3 regions of the Thalassobacillus sp. B23F22_16 genome follow, and region 3 is predicted to be linked to each of the others. Evidence: riboswitches for the same ligand, from Rfam matches in the RefSeq annotation. Region 3 holds a riboswitch; each other region holds the start of a gene.
What was found. A riboswitch is a leader RNA that binds a small molecule or an ion and turns the genes downstream of it on or off. The one in region 3 is predicted to bind cobalamin.
Positions count from the first base shown of each region.

Region 1: linked by a shared signal. The riboswitch ahead of ACGTNI_RS02060 (cob(I)yrinic acid a,c-diamide adenosyltransferase) and the one ahead of ACGTNI_RS14880 (ribonucleoside-diphosphate reductase subunit alpha) in region 3 are both predicted to bind cobalamin.
Region 2: linked by a shared signal. The riboswitch ahead of ACGTNI_RS04395 (DUF4430 domain-containing protein) and the one ahead of ACGTNI_RS14880 (ribonucleoside-diphosphate reductase subunit alpha) in region 3 are both predicted to bind cobalamin.

Region 1 covers NZ_JBIEKD010000001.1:423,646-429,904, forward strand. Annotated here, with positions in the region: gene ACGTNI_RS02050 (cobyric acid synthase) at 1-558, opposite strand, end outside; gene ACGTNI_RS02055 (cobyrinic acid a,c-diamide synthase CobB) at 548-1,918, opposite strand; gene ACGTNI_RS02060 (cob(I)yrinic acid a,c-diamide adenosyltransferase) at 1,915-2,454, opposite strand; cobalamin riboswitch at 2,683-2,825, opposite strand; gene ACGTNI_RS02065 (DUF3953 domain-containing protein) at 2,866-3,000, opposite strand; gene ACGTNI_RS02070 (hypothetical protein) at 3,121-3,369, opposite strand; gene ACGTNI_RS02075 (DUF817 domain-containing protein) at 3,515-4,336, opposite strand; gene ACGTNI_RS02080 (helix-turn-helix domain-containing protein) at 4,329-4,550, opposite strand; gene ACGTNI_RS02085 (DUF2975 domain-containing protein) at 4,561-5,040, opposite strand; gene ACGTNI_RS02090 (AraC family transcriptional regulator) at 5,242-6,099, opposite strand; gene ACGTNI_RS02095 (M23 family metallopeptidase) at 6,213-6,259, opposite strand, start outside.
Region 2 covers NZ_JBIEKD010000003.1:106,651-112,909, forward strand. Annotated here, with positions in the region: gene ACGTNI_RS04370 (YpbB family protein) at 1-434, opposite strand, end outside; gene ACGTNI_RS04375 (ferredoxin) at 669-917, shown strand; gene ACGTNI_RS04380 (RsiX family anti-sigma factor) at 1,095-2,279, opposite strand; gene sigX (RNA polymerase sigma factor SigX) at 2,266-2,808, opposite strand; gene ACGTNI_RS04390 (ECF transporter S component) at 2,921-3,424, opposite strand; gene ACGTNI_RS04395 (DUF4430 domain-containing protein) at 3,430-3,831, opposite strand; cobalamin riboswitch at 4,024-4,203, opposite strand; gene ACGTNI_RS04400 (ATP-binding protein) at 4,269-6,056, opposite strand; gene ACGTNI_RS04405 (response regulator transcription factor) at 6,056-6,259, opposite strand, start outside.
Region 3 covers NZ_JBIEKD010000020.1:31,573-37,831, forward strand. Annotated here, with positions in the region: gene ACGTNI_RS14855 (hypothetical protein) at 1-66, opposite strand, end outside; gene ACGTNI_RS14860 (cation diffusion facilitator family transporter) at 263-1,177, shown strand; gene ACGTNI_RS14865 (ArsR/SmtB family transcription factor) at 1,170-1,478, shown strand; gene ACGTNI_RS14870 (pyridoxamine 5'-phosphate oxidase family protein) at 1,536-1,958, opposite strand; gene ACGTNI_RS14875 (class I SAM-dependent methyltransferase) at 2,012-2,707, opposite strand; cobalamin riboswitch at 2,857-3,035, shown strand; gene ACGTNI_RS14880 (ribonucleoside-diphosphate reductase subunit alpha) at 3,169-5,388, shown strand; gene ACGTNI_RS14885 (ribonucleotide-diphosphate reductase subunit beta) at 5,401-6,259, shown strand, end outside.

The sequences.
Region 1 (6,259 bases), on a different contig from region 3:
AAGCTGGAGCGTTCCAACGAGACTGGCGAACACCCCGCCTTTATCAATGTCTCCCACTAATATGACCGGTGCGTCGGCCATTTTTGCAACGCTCATATTCACAAGCTCCCGGTCATTCAGGTTGACCTCAGCCGGACTGCCGGCCCCCTCGATGACAATCCGGTCATACTTGCCAGCAAGCCGGTGGTATGCCTCTGTGATTATTTGTTTGGCAGTATCATAGTATTCCGAGCGGTAGGCGCTTGCCTTCATGTTTGACACCGGCTTACCATGAACGACAATCTGTGCATCGTTATCCCGGTTCGGCTTGATCAGAACAGGATTCATATCCGTGGTTGCCGTGATCCCAGCCGCTTCCGCCTGGACGCCCTGAGCCCGTCCAATTTCTTTTCCATCGACGGTTATGTAGGAATTGAGCGCCATGTTCTGCGACTTGAACGGAGCCGTCCGCCAGCCATCTTCCGTGAAAATCCGGCACAGGGCAGTGACGAGGATGCTTTTTCCTGCATCGGAATGGGTTCCCTGGATCATGACCGGCATTGCTTTTTCACTCCTCATTCCGCTGCTCCTTGCAAAGACGCAAAAAGTTCTCCAGTACATCGGGGTTAGAGGCAAAATGGATGTGTGTATAACCGGCAACCACATTTTTATAAAGAGATCCTTCCTCACCCGTTCCGAACCTGCTCTTCACCCGATAAGCTCCAGGCAGCTCACCTGTTGGTGTAAAAATGGAATAATGGAACTCATGTCCACGTACTTCCATACCGTCGTTGAAAAGATAGTTGTTTGGTAGTCCAGAGATTTCCCGGTATCCAAGGGCTGCTAGTTTCGTCTGCATTTCCGTCTTACCAGGTAGCACCCCTGCCATCGGGTAGGTGTTCCCATCAATCGTCGTGATCGACTCAGACAAATACATCAATCCTCCGCATTCTGCCAATACAGGAAGACCATTTTCAATTGCCTCCCTAACGGACTGCCTGACTGCTCGGTTTTCCGCCAGCTGCTCAGCAAATTGCTCCGGGAATCCGCCCCCTAAATAAACACCATCCGCTTCAGGAGGAAGCACCTCTCCTTTTAAAGGAGAAAAATAAACAACCTGAGCTCCATATGCTTCCATTAAGTCCAGATTTTCTTGATAATAGAAGTTGAAGGCCTCATCCCGTGCTACGGCTACGGTTACATCGATTGCGCCTCTACGCTGAAACATAGAGGGCTCAGCTTTCAGGGCTGGCTGTTCACTGATCTGATAGATTTGCTCTATGTCTACCGTCTCCGCAACCACATCTCCAAGCTGGTCCAGCTGCTCATCCAGTTCCCCGCGCTCGATGGAAGGCACCAGCCCTAAGTGCCGCTCCGGCATCTCGATGCTTTTATCTTTCAACAGATATCCACAGACTGGAATGCCGCATTCCTGTTCCACCGCTTCTTTTATCAGCTGATAATGCCCCTCACTTCCGACCTTATTCGCAATCACTCCGGCAATAGTAACGCCAGGATCCAGTAACTGAAAACCTTTTACGATAGCAGCAGCACTCCGGGCCATCGCTGAGCAGTCGACAATCAGAATCGTCGGAGCACCAAGCAGGGTACTGATTTCTGCCGTGGAACCCTGATTGGATGTTGGCGATTTGCCGTCATAAAACCCCATGACTCCCTCGATGATCGAAAGGTCTGCCCCTTCACTTCCTTTGACAAATACTTCTTTCATCACATCTTCCGGGAGCATCCAGCTATCGAGGTTACGAGAGGGACGGCCGGTTACGGCGGTATGGTAGGAAGGGTCTATGTAATCAGGACCGCACTTGAACCCCTGAACGGTGAGCCCCTTTTTGATTAACGCAGCCATTAACCCGATTGCGATACTCGTCTTGCCAGCGCCACTGGATACACCTGCAACTACGACACGACGGGCAGTCAAAACTCAACACCACGGACGGCAGGAATGCCTTCATCATAATAATGTTTTTCCACATCAATGACCGATACAAGATCAGCTGCATTCTTTACTTCCTGGAGCGCACTTCTGCCAGTAATCACGAGGTGGACATGCTCCGGTTTGTTGTTGATCAGTTCAATCACTTCTTCAAGCGGCAGTACATCATCAACTGGAAACGAATCAATCGCAAGCGCATTGTTCAGTTCATCCAGAATCACGATATCATACTCCCCGGACAGCACCGTTTCCTTGGCAAGAGCCCACGCTTTTTTTAATGCTTCCCGGTGGATTTCCGGTGTCTTTGTCCAGGTGAACCCTTCACCCAGCTGAATGATCTCAGCACCCAGTTTCAACAGGGATTTCCTTTCACCATAAGGCCGCTTTGGTGACTTGATGAATTGCAGCATTTTCACCTTTTTGTCATGGCCTAATGCCCGGACAGCAAGCCCGGTTGCAGCCGTCGTCTTCCCTTTTCCATCACCGGTAAAAACCAATGTCAACCCCTGCTTTTTTTGCATTCTATCTCCTCCTCAGTATTTACAAGTGCAATTAGAAAAACTTGGCTTATCGCCAAGTACTTATGGCTAAAGCCTTAGATTTTCTAATACTTTAATCCTTTAACAAAGTTAAACATTCTTAAAGTAAAAAAAACACCTTCCTCTAAAGGAAGGTGTGACTATAAATAGGCAGAATATGCAGCATACGAATTCCACGTACTTACAAGCCTCCCTTTTTCCTCGAAGGGTAAACTTTGCGACAAACAGGCAGGCATCCTGACTTACATTCTTCTAACGAATGCTTACAGTGGCGGGACCGTGTTGGACTTTCACCAACTTCCCCTTTTCACCTTAAAGGCTTCCTTTTAAGGACCTGTTCGTATGATATGAAATTAATCTTATTGTAGCCGAACCTATCATTCTTGTAAACAATCAAAAGATAAAGGCTTGCAATATGACAATTAATGAAAACCCACTAACTGCTATACTTAAATACCCATAAGCTTTCCGTCCCTTATTAATTTCTACCAAACCGATACTAACATATAGAGCCCGAGAAGAAGGTATTAAATAACGTCATATCAAAATTTCACTGATTAACATATAACCTGATAACATAAGGATTAGTATAGCTAAAATAATTTTCGAAACCTTCAACATCAAAATCTCTCCTCAGCCCCTATGCCTCTAACCGAGGTATGTAAGCCCCCCATTTTCTTTCTTTGCACGAACGGTGATTTTACCTGCACATCCATGTGAATTCCTATGACTTTCTTCAACTTCCTGGCATAGAGAACTGAATAACTCTTCTATTTCAGCTACCGTCATACTTTTTGATAACTCGTGAACACGCACCAGTTCGACTTTTTTAAAAGAGTCTACGGATGAATCACTATCACTCCTGCCTATTGCAGTAACTTCGAATTCGACTTTCATATGTATGTCCTCCTATCGAGCAGTTAGTAGTTATACGAATATGAGTTCAAAAGGATTCATTAAAATGGTAGTCGATAAGGGTTGATATGTTTAAAACGTACACATCGATGCATACATTGTTTTTTCGTCAAAAATTTACTTTAGACTACCGACTAATATTCCCTTTTACTTGCTTCAATGTTGCCACAATCAGGAAGCTGACAATCACTAATAACAGCCAGGAACTCACCTTTCCGAGATGTACAAGACTCCACGCTTCCGTCTGGTTCGGGTATTCCCATGCGTCAAAAAAAGTCGCTATATTCTCCGCGATCCAGATAAAAAATCCGATCAGCACAAACGAAAGAGCAAGCGGCATACGGTAGCGACTGCCATTAACTGAATAAGTCACCCACGAACACCAGAAAACGATAATTACAAGCCCGGAGAGTATCCAGCGTACATCGACCCAGAAATGGTGCGTGAAAAAATTCAGGTAGATTGCCGCTGCCAAACTGACCACCATTAAAAATGGAGGCCACTGAACCAGTTCCACCTCCAGCCTTCGCCACGCCTGGCAAAGGTAACTCGCTACACTTGCATACATGAATCCACTATACAAAGGCACACCAAACACTTTGGAATACCCTTCTTCCGGATAAGACCAGGAACCCATATGCACCTTAAAAATTTCAAGCGCGAGTCCAATCAGGTGGAATAGTGTTATCACTTTGAGTTCATCACGGGTTTCCAAGCCGGAACGCACCATGACCCACTGCATCAGAAGAAAAATAATCAGCAGCCAGTCATACCGTGGCAGTATAGGAAGAGAAGTGATTTGTGTAATAGCCAACGAGGCAAAAATAACCACCGGGAACACGCAGGATAACGCTTGCTCCCAGCCAAAATGAGAAAGCTGTACTACCGCTCTTCTGACTTTGCCGCCAACAGCCTTTGTTACATAAGAGTTCGGCAAGGAATCATTCATGATCGTCTTCATCCGGCTGGTATTCCAATATATCTCCCGGCTGGCAATCCAAGGCCTTACAAATCGCATCCAGCGTCGAGACCCGAATCGCCTTTGCCTTCCCATTTTTTAATATCGAAAGATTGGCCATTGTGATGCCAACCCGCTCCGACAGTTGGGTCACACTCATTTTCCTTTTTGCCAGCATCACATCAATATTAATAATGATCGCCATGTTCATCACCTCAGACCGTTAACTCATTTTCTGATTTTATTTCAATGGCGGTGTTTAACAGCTTTTGAAGCACCGCCGCAAAGACCGCAATCACCATGGCACCGAAAATCATTATCATGCCAATTACGATTACACCTGGTGCATCGTCGTACTCAGCGAAGAGATAAATGATCGGCATCAAAAGCACATAAAAACCACTGATCGCAATGGCACAGTATTTGATATTCTTCAACGCTTTTACTGACAAATTTGAAAAAGCTTCGTTTCTATCAATATAGCTCAAGAGCCGATAAGCCTGATACAACGCCAGAAAATACGCCAACGCGGTAGCATATAAACCAATATACACAAGATATTGCACATAACCCATCCCAGGAATTATCTCAGAGAATCCACGCGCGATGGCAGGTACCGAGAATATACACAAAGCAAGAACCGGTATCCCCATAAGAAACACAGCAACCTTCAAAAAAAGTGTTTCCCGTTTCATAAACAGCACCTCACTAATTTATTATCAGTTAGAATTTACCATAATATTTATCGTTTTACAATAAATATTTATTAGTTAGTGATATATTTTTATTGATTAAATATAGTCAGGAAACTGCTGAATAAGAACATAATTTTGCATTTAGTCTTTTATCGTTTTAGTCAAAAAAAAGACTCCCGCTGACGGAAGTCCTGTTTATCTTTATTTAATTTTATCAACGGGGATCCAAATCTCACTTCTGAAGTTAGGTGAGGAGAAATCCTTATCTGCATTCCATAAAATCTCCGGTCCTTTTTTCTGTTGATAATTAGAAGATGGAAACCATTCGGAATAAATTCTTCCCCATACATCCTGTAAGGTATCCGGGAAGGGGCCAATGACTTCAAAAACAGCCCACGTTGAGGCAGGTACTTTTAACGTTGTGAAATCAATGTCCGCATCTTTTGTGGTCGCTACTCCAATATAGTGATCAAGCTCCCCTTTTTCCTCCATACGCCCTTCCGAGAAGTTGGCGGATGCCTGGATGATTCCGCTGGGTTGGATATTAGATAGATCCTTGAGCTGTCTTACCTTTTCTTCGGTCAACGATTTCCACATTCCTTCAATGTGGGGATTGACTCCTTCAAAGATAATTGGCGCTCTTTTTTTGATGCCTGCAATCCGAAAAGACTCTTTTTCTTCGATACGATAGTTCATTTCACTTCCTCCTTTAATGGATAACTGGAAGGTCATGCGTGGGTAGGCTTTCAGGGAATAGCCATTATCCCTCGCTTCTGATGGCGTGATTCCATGCATTTTTTGAAAAGCCCGTGTAAAGGCATCAGGGGAATGATAGCCATACTTCATAGCGATATCGATAACTTTCTGACCCCCGTGCCGCAGCTCAAATGCTGCCAGCGTAAGACGTCTGCGCCGGATGTATTCCGAAAGTGTTATGCCTGCAAGAAATGAAAACATTCGCTTGAAATGGTATTCAGACACGTAAGCAATACATGCTACCTGGTGAAAATCGATTTCCTCGGTGAGATGATCTTCGATAAAGTTCATTGCTTCATTCATTTTTTCTAATGCTGCCACTGTTACGACCTCCCTTTCTCCATTAGATTATCACCCTGTATGCTGGTCTGCCCGACAATTCCTGTCTATTTCTGCAGGGTCACAAGGAACTACGTTTAAGGAGTGACCGTATCTCCCTGGATCGGTTCTTCCCTATTTTCGA
Region 2 (6,259 bases), on a different contig from region 3:
CAATTCAAGATATCTGGACGCTCAGAAACTGGCAGGAAGGATTGATGTCCAGCTTTCATATTCGTGATAGTCTGGATATATAAAAATAGACGCTCTTCAAAAACAGAAATATGCTCTTGTATATGTATACCAGCAAAATAAAGCGGTTCCCACTTTTGTTCCAACCGTTTCAGTTCTTCATGACCATAACTAGTAATTTCCGGCCGGTCATTTTTGATAGTTATTTTATGGGATTGTCTCAAACCTTCAACGAAGGAAATTAATTCAGTTCGATCTAACGTTTTATAGATAGCAAAAAATCCAGTCAGTTGATAAGCATGAGCATCTTGCAGTGTCTGAGAGGACCGCTTGCCCGCAAGCAGGTTATAAATCCCCGCCAGTGACCTCTCGCCCTTCAAGTTATTAATACAGCGAAGTAAAATGTATTCAAACACGTAGATTCTCCTTTATGTTTGCTCCTTTTTCAACTTACTACATATGCTTGAGTATGAATAGTTATAAAAGTCACACCAAACCGCATAGCTGCAAGGGTTTCGGGCATTTTTTATGGTTGAAAAAAGTATGGGATAGCAGTACAATAAATTTAAGGCGAATGTTCTCAGAGAGAAAATAATCTTCACTTGTATAATTTATTTTTAGGGATCTGTATTATTAGGAGGGAATGTGTTATGGCTAAATACACAATTGTTGACAAAGAAACCTGTATTGCGTGCGGTGCTTGTGGTGCTGCAGCTCCAGATATTTACGATTATGATGATGAAGGAATCGCGTATGTAGTACTGGATGATAACGAAGGTATCGTTGAAATTCCAGAAGTGCTGGAAGAAGACATGGAAGATGCTTTTGAAGGCTGCCCAACCGACTCCATTAAAGTAGCGGATGAACCATTTGAAGGCGACCCTGTTAAATTTGAATAATTAGCACCAAAGCCCCTGGCCGAGGGGGCTTTTTTTATTTACTCCCCTGTCTTTACTCCTATCCCCCATTTTATTTTAACACGGAACTCTCGCATTGCAGCAATTCACCTTAATTTATTCCCCTGCCTGGATCCCCCAATCCAGCAGGCAGCTTAAACTGTATATTTTGTCTGCTTTTTAGTTTGTATCCATAAGAAGAGGGTTCACTGCTACAGGGGTTTCCAAAGGGTTGGAGAGATCATACCTATCAATACTCCTGAATGGGAGACCTTGCAATTGTACATGTTCATAACCAAATGAGGCAGCCGTAGCCAACACAGCTTCAATCATCGTTATGGATTGTTGGTCCGGTTCCAATTTATTTGAGGTGGTTATAGTAACGGAAAGCAGTTCCTCACTGGCTTCTTCCCCTTTTAACGAAACACCTGCCGGTATTGGGGAATCGATGTACTCTCCTCCCTCATTATCGATCATCGTTTGAAATGCCTCTTCGATTGTGGCGTTTTCATCTATCTTTATAGGAACTAAAAACTTTGATTCCGTTGCCGGATAGTTATAAAGTTTATAACTCACTTTCACAGAGGAGGCGATTGTCAAGGACTCAACCGTTCCAAAGTTACCCATTTCAAAAGGACGTCCATCCTTATATTTAAGGTTCACTTGCGATACTTGGCTATTTTGAAAGGTCTGCTCGATACTATTATGAAGCATAACATCAGAGCTTGAACCTCCAGCCATTTGAAAATCCTCCGGAAAAATTATATCTGCTTCCGTTCCCTTCCTGTTTATTTCTGTTCCTTGTAATGGAAAACCGGCCACGCCAAGTTCTTCTGCTTGTTCAGCCACTAAAGTGGTAGTAGTGGTATAATTCAATTGTCCATCCTTTGTTGTAATGGCAAATGGGATGATCTGCTCCCCATTCATTCCTGCGGCAACCGCAATTATAAATGGGTTTTCCTTAAATTTTTCAAACACCAAATAACTTTGCAGTTCGCTGCCATCCATGTCTCGCTCTGTTACTTCCATTTCAGATGGGATCTGGGAGAGCTCCGCTGACTGCTCATCATGCAGGGTTTCTGAGTTATCTTCACCGCCCTCATTGGATTCTGTCGCTATATCCATCGAGTCTTCGCCAGACTGGTCTATTAAAATGGGCGGGAGGATGAGGGCTGTTAGAAAGAGCACCGCAACCAGAGCAAAGATTGGCATGATAACCAGTTTTCTTTTTTTGGGCTCTTCTTCCATCATTTGAAGGGAAATTTTGTTATAAAGCTCATCTTTATCCTGGTGGTCCTGGATAAAAGGGAATTTTTCTAAATCCTTTTCCAGTTCCTTACGCCTGTCGTTTTTATTTTGCTTCATAATTATCTCCCTCCTTTCGTTGATCTGCCATCAAATCCTGCAATACTTTCATGCCCCGATGCTGGGTTGTTTTCACTTTACTGATGGACCACCCTAAAATATCAGCGGTTTCCTGGATTGACATTAATTGTATGAATCTCAAAATAATGACACTTCTCTGATCCACTGTCAGCTTATCCAAGTGTTCATAAAGAATTTGTATTTGCTCATTTTTTTCAGCTATCTCCTCTGGTAAAGGCTGTTGATCTTTTATTTGTTCGCCTTTTTTCTCCCAGTCGAAAAATTCCAGCAGGCGTTTTCTCTTTCTTTCCTGCTTACGAAAGAAATCGATCGTGACATGTCTGGCAATAGAAAACAACCAAGTTTTTTCACTGCTGTCCCCTTTAAACTTATCGTAAGATTTTAAGACTTTTATATAAACCTCTTGAACGAGGTCTTCCGTTTGCTCCCGATTCTTCACCATATAAAAAATAAACTGAAATATATCCTGATGATATTTTTCATAAAGAGATTCAAATATCGATCTCACAGTGGAGAGACCTCCTGTTCACTAAATTAGTCGCATTATGTATTAAAAAGTTACATCCCCCTTAATAATAGTCATAATATAGAAAAAATACCAACCTTTATTGGCTGGTATTTCAAGCTGGTATCCATTGGTTATAATAACGTTGAAACAGACGACTGAATACAGGATAAAGCGTGGTGATGAACACTGCATTGCCTGCAGCATGGTAAAGATCAAATGGCAGGCCGGCCAGATAATATCCCCAAAATGATCCTGCAAAGCTATACATGGTTACAGACAATACCAGACCATAAAATATGCCACTCAACGCTCCGAAAGCAGCCAATAATAGCAGCGGAATAGCTGACCAATATCTGCCGATCAATCCGCTAACCAAACCAATGACAGCCCAGGCAGCTACTTGCCATATCGTCCAGATCCCCATCCCTAACATGACATTGGACAGGAAGGTGACCAAAACTGCCAGCACAACTGCTGCTAGTGGCCCCAGCCAAAATCCCGCAATAATGATGATAGCAGTAACCGGCTGAACGTTTGGTAAAAAAGCGAATACATACCTGCCAACTACCGCGAGGGACGCCAGCAATGCTATTAATGTTATTTTATAGGTGTTCATCCTTATCAGTCCCATGCATGGAAATCAAAAGTGAAAGAGTCATTTTCTTCTACTTTGTATTCTTTTGCTCCCACAGACGCATCCTCTCCATTGATCGTAAAGAACCAGGCTTTCTGTTCCCCTTCTTTTGCCTCTATCCCTTCAATCTTGGTTACGAAGCCATCTTTTTCCTCTACTTCTTCGAAATTATCTTTTAAAACTTCCATTAAACTTGTACCTTCCTCAACTTCCAACTCTTTTTCTGCCACCATTTCTTCACCTTCCCCTTGGGAAATAGTGACCTTCACAGGTACCTGTTCCTGCTGTTCTTGTTGAGCCTGACTTGACTCCTCTGATCCGGATTGACATCCTGTCAATACTGCCGCTGCCATTAATACAGCAACAATAAATTGCTTCATGTTTAGCATGATCTATCATCCTTTCACGCAGTTTGTTTGTTTCATTGCTTTTGGGTGTGAAATTCAGATAGACAACCGCCTTTTCCCCACATTAAAAGCCCATTCTTCAACAGAATGGGCTTGGACTACCAGTATTCAAATAGGTCCCGACTTAATGGGTTTATTCCACCGGTTGTCTCAAACAGCTCAATCCCCGAAGCTTTGAAACGACGAATCAAGGCAGGTCTACTGGCTTGTGCTTTCCCTACTACGGACCCTTCCCATACATTACGGTACAGTGGTCTGTCCGGTTCGTGGCACTTACAGTTGCGAGGACAGCTTTGGACTTTCACCAAATTCCCTTTTCAACTACTCAAAAGTACCTTGATTCACTTATTCAATTCTATTTTTATATTACCATAAGCTAGGGGAAAGTAAATAGTTGTTTCACAGGTAACAAGATTTTATTACAAATCTTGTAGATCTTCGCTAAGATCAGGCAAGTGAAAAGAAAATGTCGTACCCGAACCTTCTTTACTGTGCACAGCAATAGTTCCCTGGTGTGCTTCAATAATATGTTTAGCGATAGAGAGCCCAAGGCCTGTACCTGTCTTTCCCTTTTTCCTTTTCCTCGATTTGTCTGCCTTATAGAAACGCTCGAATACAAATGGCAAATCTTCTTCAGGAATCCCAGTGCCAGAATCCTGTACAGCCGAATGGATTCCTTCATTCGTCATTTCCAGATGAATATCAACATTTCCACCCGTATTGGTATGGCGAATCGCATTATCGATTAAATTCGTATACACTTGCTCGATACGATCCGGGTCAAAATATTTGGTGCCCATCGCTTCTGGAGCATGGAGTCTTAAGTTGACATCTTTCTCCTGGGCAAGCCCTTGGAATTTACGTACAATCTTTTCTGCGAACGGACGTATTTCTACCTCTTCCTTATTCAAAGTGATATGGCCGGCTTCCATTCTTGCCAGATCCAGCAGTTCGTTAACCAGTCTGCTCATCCGCTGGGATTCTTCATAGATGATTTGGGCAAGTTCGTTTTTCTCCTCCTTGCTTTCAGCTATATCATCTACAATTGCTTCGCTATACCCTTGCATCATCGAGATTGGGGTGCGTAACTCATGGGAAACATTTGCAATGAAATCCTGTCTCAGTTTATCCAGGCGTCGTTCTTCAGTCATATCCCTTAATACCGCAACAGCTCCGCGGACAGAAGATTTATCATATAATGGCGTCATGATAATAACCCAGTTTCTCCCTTGGGCATCTGTTTCTGTCATTACTTCCGTCTCCGTCTCAATCACTTGGTTGAATATCTCTTTCAACCTTTCCGGCAAATGCATAGGCTCATCTTTATAAGCAATATCAGTCCCACCTTCTTCATAAGCCCAGGCTTGCAGGTATTGTTCAGCGGGAGGATTGGTAATCAGGATCTCCCCTTGGCGATTTATAGTGATAACCCCATCAGCCATAGAGCTTAGAATCCCTGACAACTGCTCTTTTTCCTGATTCAATGCATTAATATGAAATTTTAACTGGCGCCCCATCCGATTAAATGCCATTGCGAGCTCCCCAATTTCATCATGGGTAAGAATGGGTACTTTCGTGTTGAATTCCCCTTTAGCAAGTTCTAATGCACCTTCTCGCATCTTGATTAGCGGTGCTGTGATCCGTGTCGATAAGAAGAAAGCGAATATCGTAGTCAAAATGATTGCTATTCCGGCACCCAGAAAAATGATTTTAGTCGTCTGCATTGTCGTCTCTTCTACTGAGTCGAGAGACTGGTAGACAAAGACACCTGAACCTTCTGCATTTAACGATGTACCTACTACCATGACCCCATTTTGAAAGTTATCAATATCCGCTATTTTTTTCACTTGATCTGACCCTGTCAATACGGAAGAAAGCTCCTCATCCGATTCAATCCATTGGCGGTCGATTTGAGGCAGAGTCCCTTCTGCCGAGGAACTCCACATGTCGTCCTCATTAAAAAAGATCACGACACGGCTTGAAGGGTCTTTCACTCTGGTAGAGGTGTCTAAAATTAAATCCCTTTCGCCATATTCATCAACAATTTCGGAAACCTTTTCTGCCGTCTGTAATAACTCTCTTTCAGCTTCTAAAATGTGAAAGTTCTCAAAAAACTCCAGGAGTAATACGGTCAAAAGAAATAATACAAAAGAAACTAATAATAATATAGTGAACCATAGTTTACCTACGACACTGCGCCAAAACATCAGTCACCACTTACCTCGAATTTATATCCCACACCCCAGACAGTTACAATCATTTTTGCGGCATCTTTGGAAACCTTGCTTAACTTTTCCCTCAGTCGTTTTACATGTGTATCCACTGTTCTTAGATCACCGAAAAATTCATACTGCCAGACTTCCTTCAATAAATGCTCCCGTTCAAAGACCTTATCAGGAGCTTTGGCAAG
Region 3 (6,259 bases):
ATGTGTATCTACATAACGCTGTCCATCGAGATCAACTTTCCGCACGGTATCAATATAGGGCTGCACAGCTATCAATGGTCCACCTCCAAAAATATTCACAGTTTTGTATATTGTAGCGCATTTTTCGATTATTATCAGGCTTACTGTTTTTCAACTTAAAAAACAGTGATAACCTGGTTGACATTCTTCATCATGTTACATAGCATAATATATATGAACATATAATCATATAAACACATAAGGAAAGAAATGAGGGAGAAAAATGTCCCATCACCATCATCATCACGACCACACAACAGGAAATATTAAAATTGCTTTCTTTTTAAATTTCACTTTTACTATCATTGAAATCATTGGCGGAATTTTGACAAATAGTATGGCTATTTTATCTGATGCTTTACATGATTTAGGAGATTCATTATCCCTGGGTCTTGCCTGGTTTTTGCAGAAATACTCCAAGAAAGGAAAAACAAAAGACTTTTCTTTCGGGTATAAACGCTTTTCCCTGCTGGCTGCATTGATCAATAGTATCGTGTTGATCGTCGGGTCGGTCTTCATTTTAACGGAAGCGGTGCCTCGGTTGTTGAATCCGGAACAGCCCGATGCCGGCGGGATGATCATCCTGGCTATATTAGGGATCATCGTCAATGGCGCTGCAGTTTTTCGTCTTCGGGGCGGAGAATCGATGAATTCCAAAGTAATGACCTGGCACTTGCTTGAAGATGTATTAGGCTGGGCAGCTGTTTTAGCCGTCAGTATCGTCATGTACTTTTTTGATGCGCCGATTCTTGATCCTATTGCCTCCATTGGTATCACTGTGTTCATACTTTATAACGTAGTCAAAAACTTGTTCAAAACCATGAAACTATTTTTAGAAGGGGTCCCAGAAAATATTGATTATGAGGATATCATAAATAGAATGAACCGGTTGCCGAACGTCCAGTCGACTCACCACACCCATTTGTGGTCTCTGGATGGGGAACATCACGCGTTCTCGACCCATATTGTAGTATCTGAACATGCTACCAAGGATCAAGTTTGCACCATAAAAGAACAAGTAAAGGAAATACTAGAACCTATCCACCTTGATCATATTACGGTAGAAATTGAATATGAAGATGAGCATTGCTCCGTAATGGGGCATGACGAAGAGGAAGGGGGACTGCAGCATGGATGATTCCCGTTATACGGACCTTGATGAAGAAACATTATTTCTTGTTTCGCAAACATTCAAGGCGCTTGCCGATCCTACCAGAATCAGAATTTTAAACTTATTATTCAACCGGGAATACAGTGTCAATGAAATAGCGGAACAGCTTCACTTGCGTCAATCGACAGTTTCCCATCAGCTGCGTTTCTTGAAAAACCTGCGGCTTGTGAAATTCAGACGTGAAGGAACTTCCATTTATTATTCCCATGATGATGAGCATGTATTGAATGTGCTCCACGAAACCATCCAGCACGCCTTGCACCATTAGAAAAACTTGGCCAAGTGAAAACCGCGCCCGGGCAATATGCCTCGGCGCGGTTTTGTTTTACAGCTCTAACGTTTGAGGAGTAGTATCTCCTTTATTCATCAGTCTGATCTGCTCTGGAGTGATTTTAAGAATGATATAATTCGGGTCATCCGGCCCTTGGAACCATTTTTCCATATATTCGTTCCAATGCTGTTTTTTCAGACTTTCATCCTCTTTGATTTCTGCCTTCCCTTCTATTTCAAGGTAGGCATCACCAAAGCCTTCTCCTTCATAACCAATCAGTATATGGACGTAAGGATTCTCGTCGATTTCTTCTGCCTTGTGCGTATCCTTACTTGTTGGTGTATACAATATCAGCTCTTCATTAAAAAAAGTCATATAGCGGGAGTGCGGCCGATTATTTTTGACCGAGGCAAGGGTACCGACTTTATTATTCTCAAGTACCTGCAATACTTTATCTTTCAGTTCTTGGTTATTCATCTGTGAAATAACACCTTCCTTTTTTTACATAGCTTTCCTTAAGGAAAAGAAAGTTAAACACAGAAATATTTTTCCAGCATGAATACCCACATGAAAGTAAGCGCCTGCTGTAGATCTTCCGAGAGATTTTTCAGCTGTATATCTGTGACTCCACGCTTATAGACGCCGTGGCCGTCCAGTACCTTTAACCCCATTTCCTGGGCCATCGCCTCGAATTCCCACGGCATCATCGTGTTACATATGACATCTTCCCCGTATAAACGGCGATAACTATTTTTACGAGGGGCAGCGGTAGGTCCTAGTACCCCGATACACATTTTCCCACCAGGCCGCAAGATACGCTTCATTTCTTTCAGGGCATCTGCCGGGACCTCTGTCCATTCCAGACAATTGATGGCCATGATGGCATCATAGCTTTCATCTTCCACATCCAGTCCAGCCAGATCCCCCCGTCTGAACGTTAATTCCTCGCCCTCCAGCTGGCGTTTCGCACGCTCAATCATTTCCGCCGAGATATCAATGCCAGTCACCTTGTAGCCTGCTTCATGCAATTTGCAGGACCCATAGCCATCCCCACAGCCGATGTCCGCAATGGAGGATTCGGGTTTGATATGCTTCTGTAGAAAAGGAATGATTGTCTTACGGCTTCCTTCATCCCACATCGTTTTACTGTTTTCATTCCAAAAGTCTGCCCGGCCATCCCACTGCCGCTCGACTTCTTTATGCCATTCAAAATTATTATTTTTCATCACAATTATCCTCCTGTCTGCACGCCTCTTCCTAGTCTTCGACTGTCTATCGAAAATTCCTTTTTTAGAAAAGTTGTTGCAACATTCTTTTTCCTTCGTTATCATTGAAACACAAGATAAGCCAACAAAACTACAACAAAACACAATATATTGTATTAGCGAATAGCGGATGCCACAAGGCTTAATAGGGAATCTGGTGCAAATCCAGAACTGCCCCCGCAACTGTAAGTGCTGACGAAACGGATTTCCACTGTGCATGATGAGCATGGGAAGGACCGGAATAGAACGAAGCACAAGTCAGGAGACCTGTCACTATTCGCAGGAAGTTTCTACTTCTTCGGGGATTGAGAAGATGAAACGATGGAATAAGACAGCCTTCTTCTCTGTACGGCCTCATTATTCCATGGTTTCATCCGCTCAAATCGAGCGGGTTTTTTTATTCTTTTTAAAGGAGTGGAACCATGGAAGCAACTTTTACCCATAAAGAAACCAACTGGACGGACTGGCTGAATAAAGTCAGTCACCGCTTTCCCCATTTAGACCTGAATCAACTGAAAGACACCCAACCCAATACATCAAATGGTCAGGAACAAACCCAACAGCTGATTTTAGCATGCCTGGCTTTGATTGACGAAGAAGCACCGGATTGGACTTATGTTGCTGCAGAATTACAGCTGGAACAAATGTACGAAGAAAGTTGTACCAATCGCACTCATTCTCGCCCTTACCAGGGATTTCGTCACATGATCAGTCATCTGATAGACGAAGGAATCTATCATGCTGACTTATTAACCGTTTATACTGTAGCAGAAATGGAAGAACTGGAGGCTGCCATATGCCCTGATCGGGATAAGCTGTTTACCTATATCGGATTAAAAACCCTCCATGACCGCTACCTGGCTAAAGACAAACAAGGCAGATTATACGAACTGCCTCAGGAACGATTCATGATCATTGCCATGACCTTGATGGAAAAGGAACCAAAAACGAAACGCATCAGCCTGATCAAAGAAGCCTATTGGGCCCTCAGCAACTTGTATATGACCGTCGCGACTCCAACCCTGGCTAATGCGGGAAAAAGTTATGGTCAGCTGAGCTCGTGCTTTATCGATACGATTGATGACAGCTTACAATCTATCTTTGATAGTAACACAGATATTGCCAACTTAAGTAAACATGGTGGCGGCATCGGCGTCTACCTTGGGAAAATCAGAAGCCGTGGAAGTGATATTAAAGGCTTTAAAGGAGTCTCATCCGGCGTCCTTCCCTGGATGAAACAATTGAATAATACGGCAGTGAGCGTCGATCAGCTCGGTCAGCGCCAGGGAGCAATAGCTGTCTATCTCGACGTATGGCACAAAGACATCCTTTCCTTTTTAGACGCACGCCTGAATAACGGTGACGAACGGCAGCGCACCCACGATTTATTTTCCGGCGTTTGTATACCGGATGTTTTTATGGAAGCGGTTGAAGCAAGGGATGACTGGTATTTATTCGACCCACACGAGGTCAGACGGGTCATGGGCTTTTCCCTGGAGGATCTTTATGATGAAGAAAAGGGAGCCGGCTCCTTCAGGGAAAAATACCAGGCATGCATCGACCACCCAGACTTATCCAAGCAGTCCATCCCGGCAATCGAAATCATGAAAAAAATTATGGTCAGCCAATTAGAGACTGGTACACCCTATATGTTTTACCGTGATGAAGTCAACCGGATGAACCCGAATCGTCATGAAGGCATGGTCTACTGCAGCAACCTCTGTACGGAAATAACCCAAAATCAGTCTCCTACGATAGAAGAAGAGCACTATGTGAAGGATGGGAAGCTGCATATCGTTCGGGATCCTGGGGATTTTGTTGTTTGTAATCTATCAAGCATCAACCTTGGAAAAGCAGTGCCAGCCAATGTATTGGAGCGGTTAATATCTATCCAGGTCCGGATGCTTGATAATGTGATCGATCAAAATACAATCCCAGTCATGCAGGCGCAATTGACGAACCAAAAGTATCGCGGTATCGGGTTAGGCACCTTTGGCTGGGCTCACCTGCTTGCTCGTAAGCATATCAAATGGGAATCAGAAGAAGCTGTCCAGTATACGCATAAAGTTTATGAAGAAATCGCCTACCATACGATTCAGGCCAGTATGGAATTGGCTAAGGAAAAAGGCGCCTACCCCTCATTCCAGGGATCGGATTGGGAAACCGGCGAATTTTTCGCGAAACGTAATTTAAACCGAAACGAAAGTTGGGACAAGCTTATAAATCAAGTCTCAGAAAACGGAGTCCGAAACGGGTATATGATGGCGGTAGCACCGAATTCCAGCACATCCTTGATTGCCGGGAGTACAGCCAGTATCGACCCGATATTCAAAAAGTTTTATTCGGAAGAGAAAAAGGACTTCAGAATCCCTGTCACAGCTCCTGATTTATCATCAGAAACCTATTGGTATTACAAGGCTGCACATGAAATCGACCAGCACACCAGCATCGAGCAGAACAGCGCCAGACAAAGGTATATCGACCAATCTATCTCGTTCAATTTTTATGTCAAAAATACCATCAAAGCGAAAGAACTACTCGATTTACATGTACATGCGTGGAAAAGCGGCTTGAAAACCACTTATTACACCCGTTCCACTTCGAGCCAGGATAATTTTGAATGTGACAGCTGTTCATCTTAAGGAGGAATATTCATGAAGTTACAGGAAAGAAAATTGGTGGACCACGAAGCGCCTAATGCATCTACCGGGATTATTAACGGGAATAGCTCCAATGTGCTGAACTGGGATGATGTACGTTTTCCCTGGGCGTACCCGATGTATAAGAATATGCTGGCGAACTTCTGGATACCTAATGAAATCAACATGAGCAATGACATCAAGCAATGGTACACACTGTCAGACCAGGAACAAGACACGTTCAAGAAAATTATTGGTCTGCTCGCTTTTCTTGATTCCATACAAACGGACTACTCCAGTAAAATAGCTGATTATTTAACTGATTCGAGCCTTGCTGCCTTGATGCAGGTGCTTTCATTCCAGGAAGTGGTCCACAATCAGTCTTACTCTTATGTCCTGTCTTCCCTCGTCGATCAGCGCGAACAGGAAGCCATATTCGAGTACTGGAAGCATGATGAAGTATTGAAAGAACGGAATGAATTTATTACAAGAGGATACGAGTCATTCGCAGAAAATCCGTCACCAGAAACTTTCTTAGAGTCCATCGTTTATGATGTCGTCCTGGAAGGCCTGTTCTTTTACGCAGGGTTCTCTTTCTTTTATAACCTGGCCCGAAACGGCAAAATGGTTTCTACCAGTACGATGATTAACTATATCAACCGGGACGAACAGCTTCATGTCACGCTGTTCGCAAATATTTTTAAGGAAACATTGAAAGAAAACCCAGAGCTTGATGCTTCTCATTATCGTGGATTTGTGGAGAAGACTTTCCGTGAAGCGGCAGAGCTTGAAATTAAATGGGGACGTTATATTATTGGCGACAACTTCCCTGGCATCACGATGCCGGAGTTAGAAGACTATATTAAATTCATGG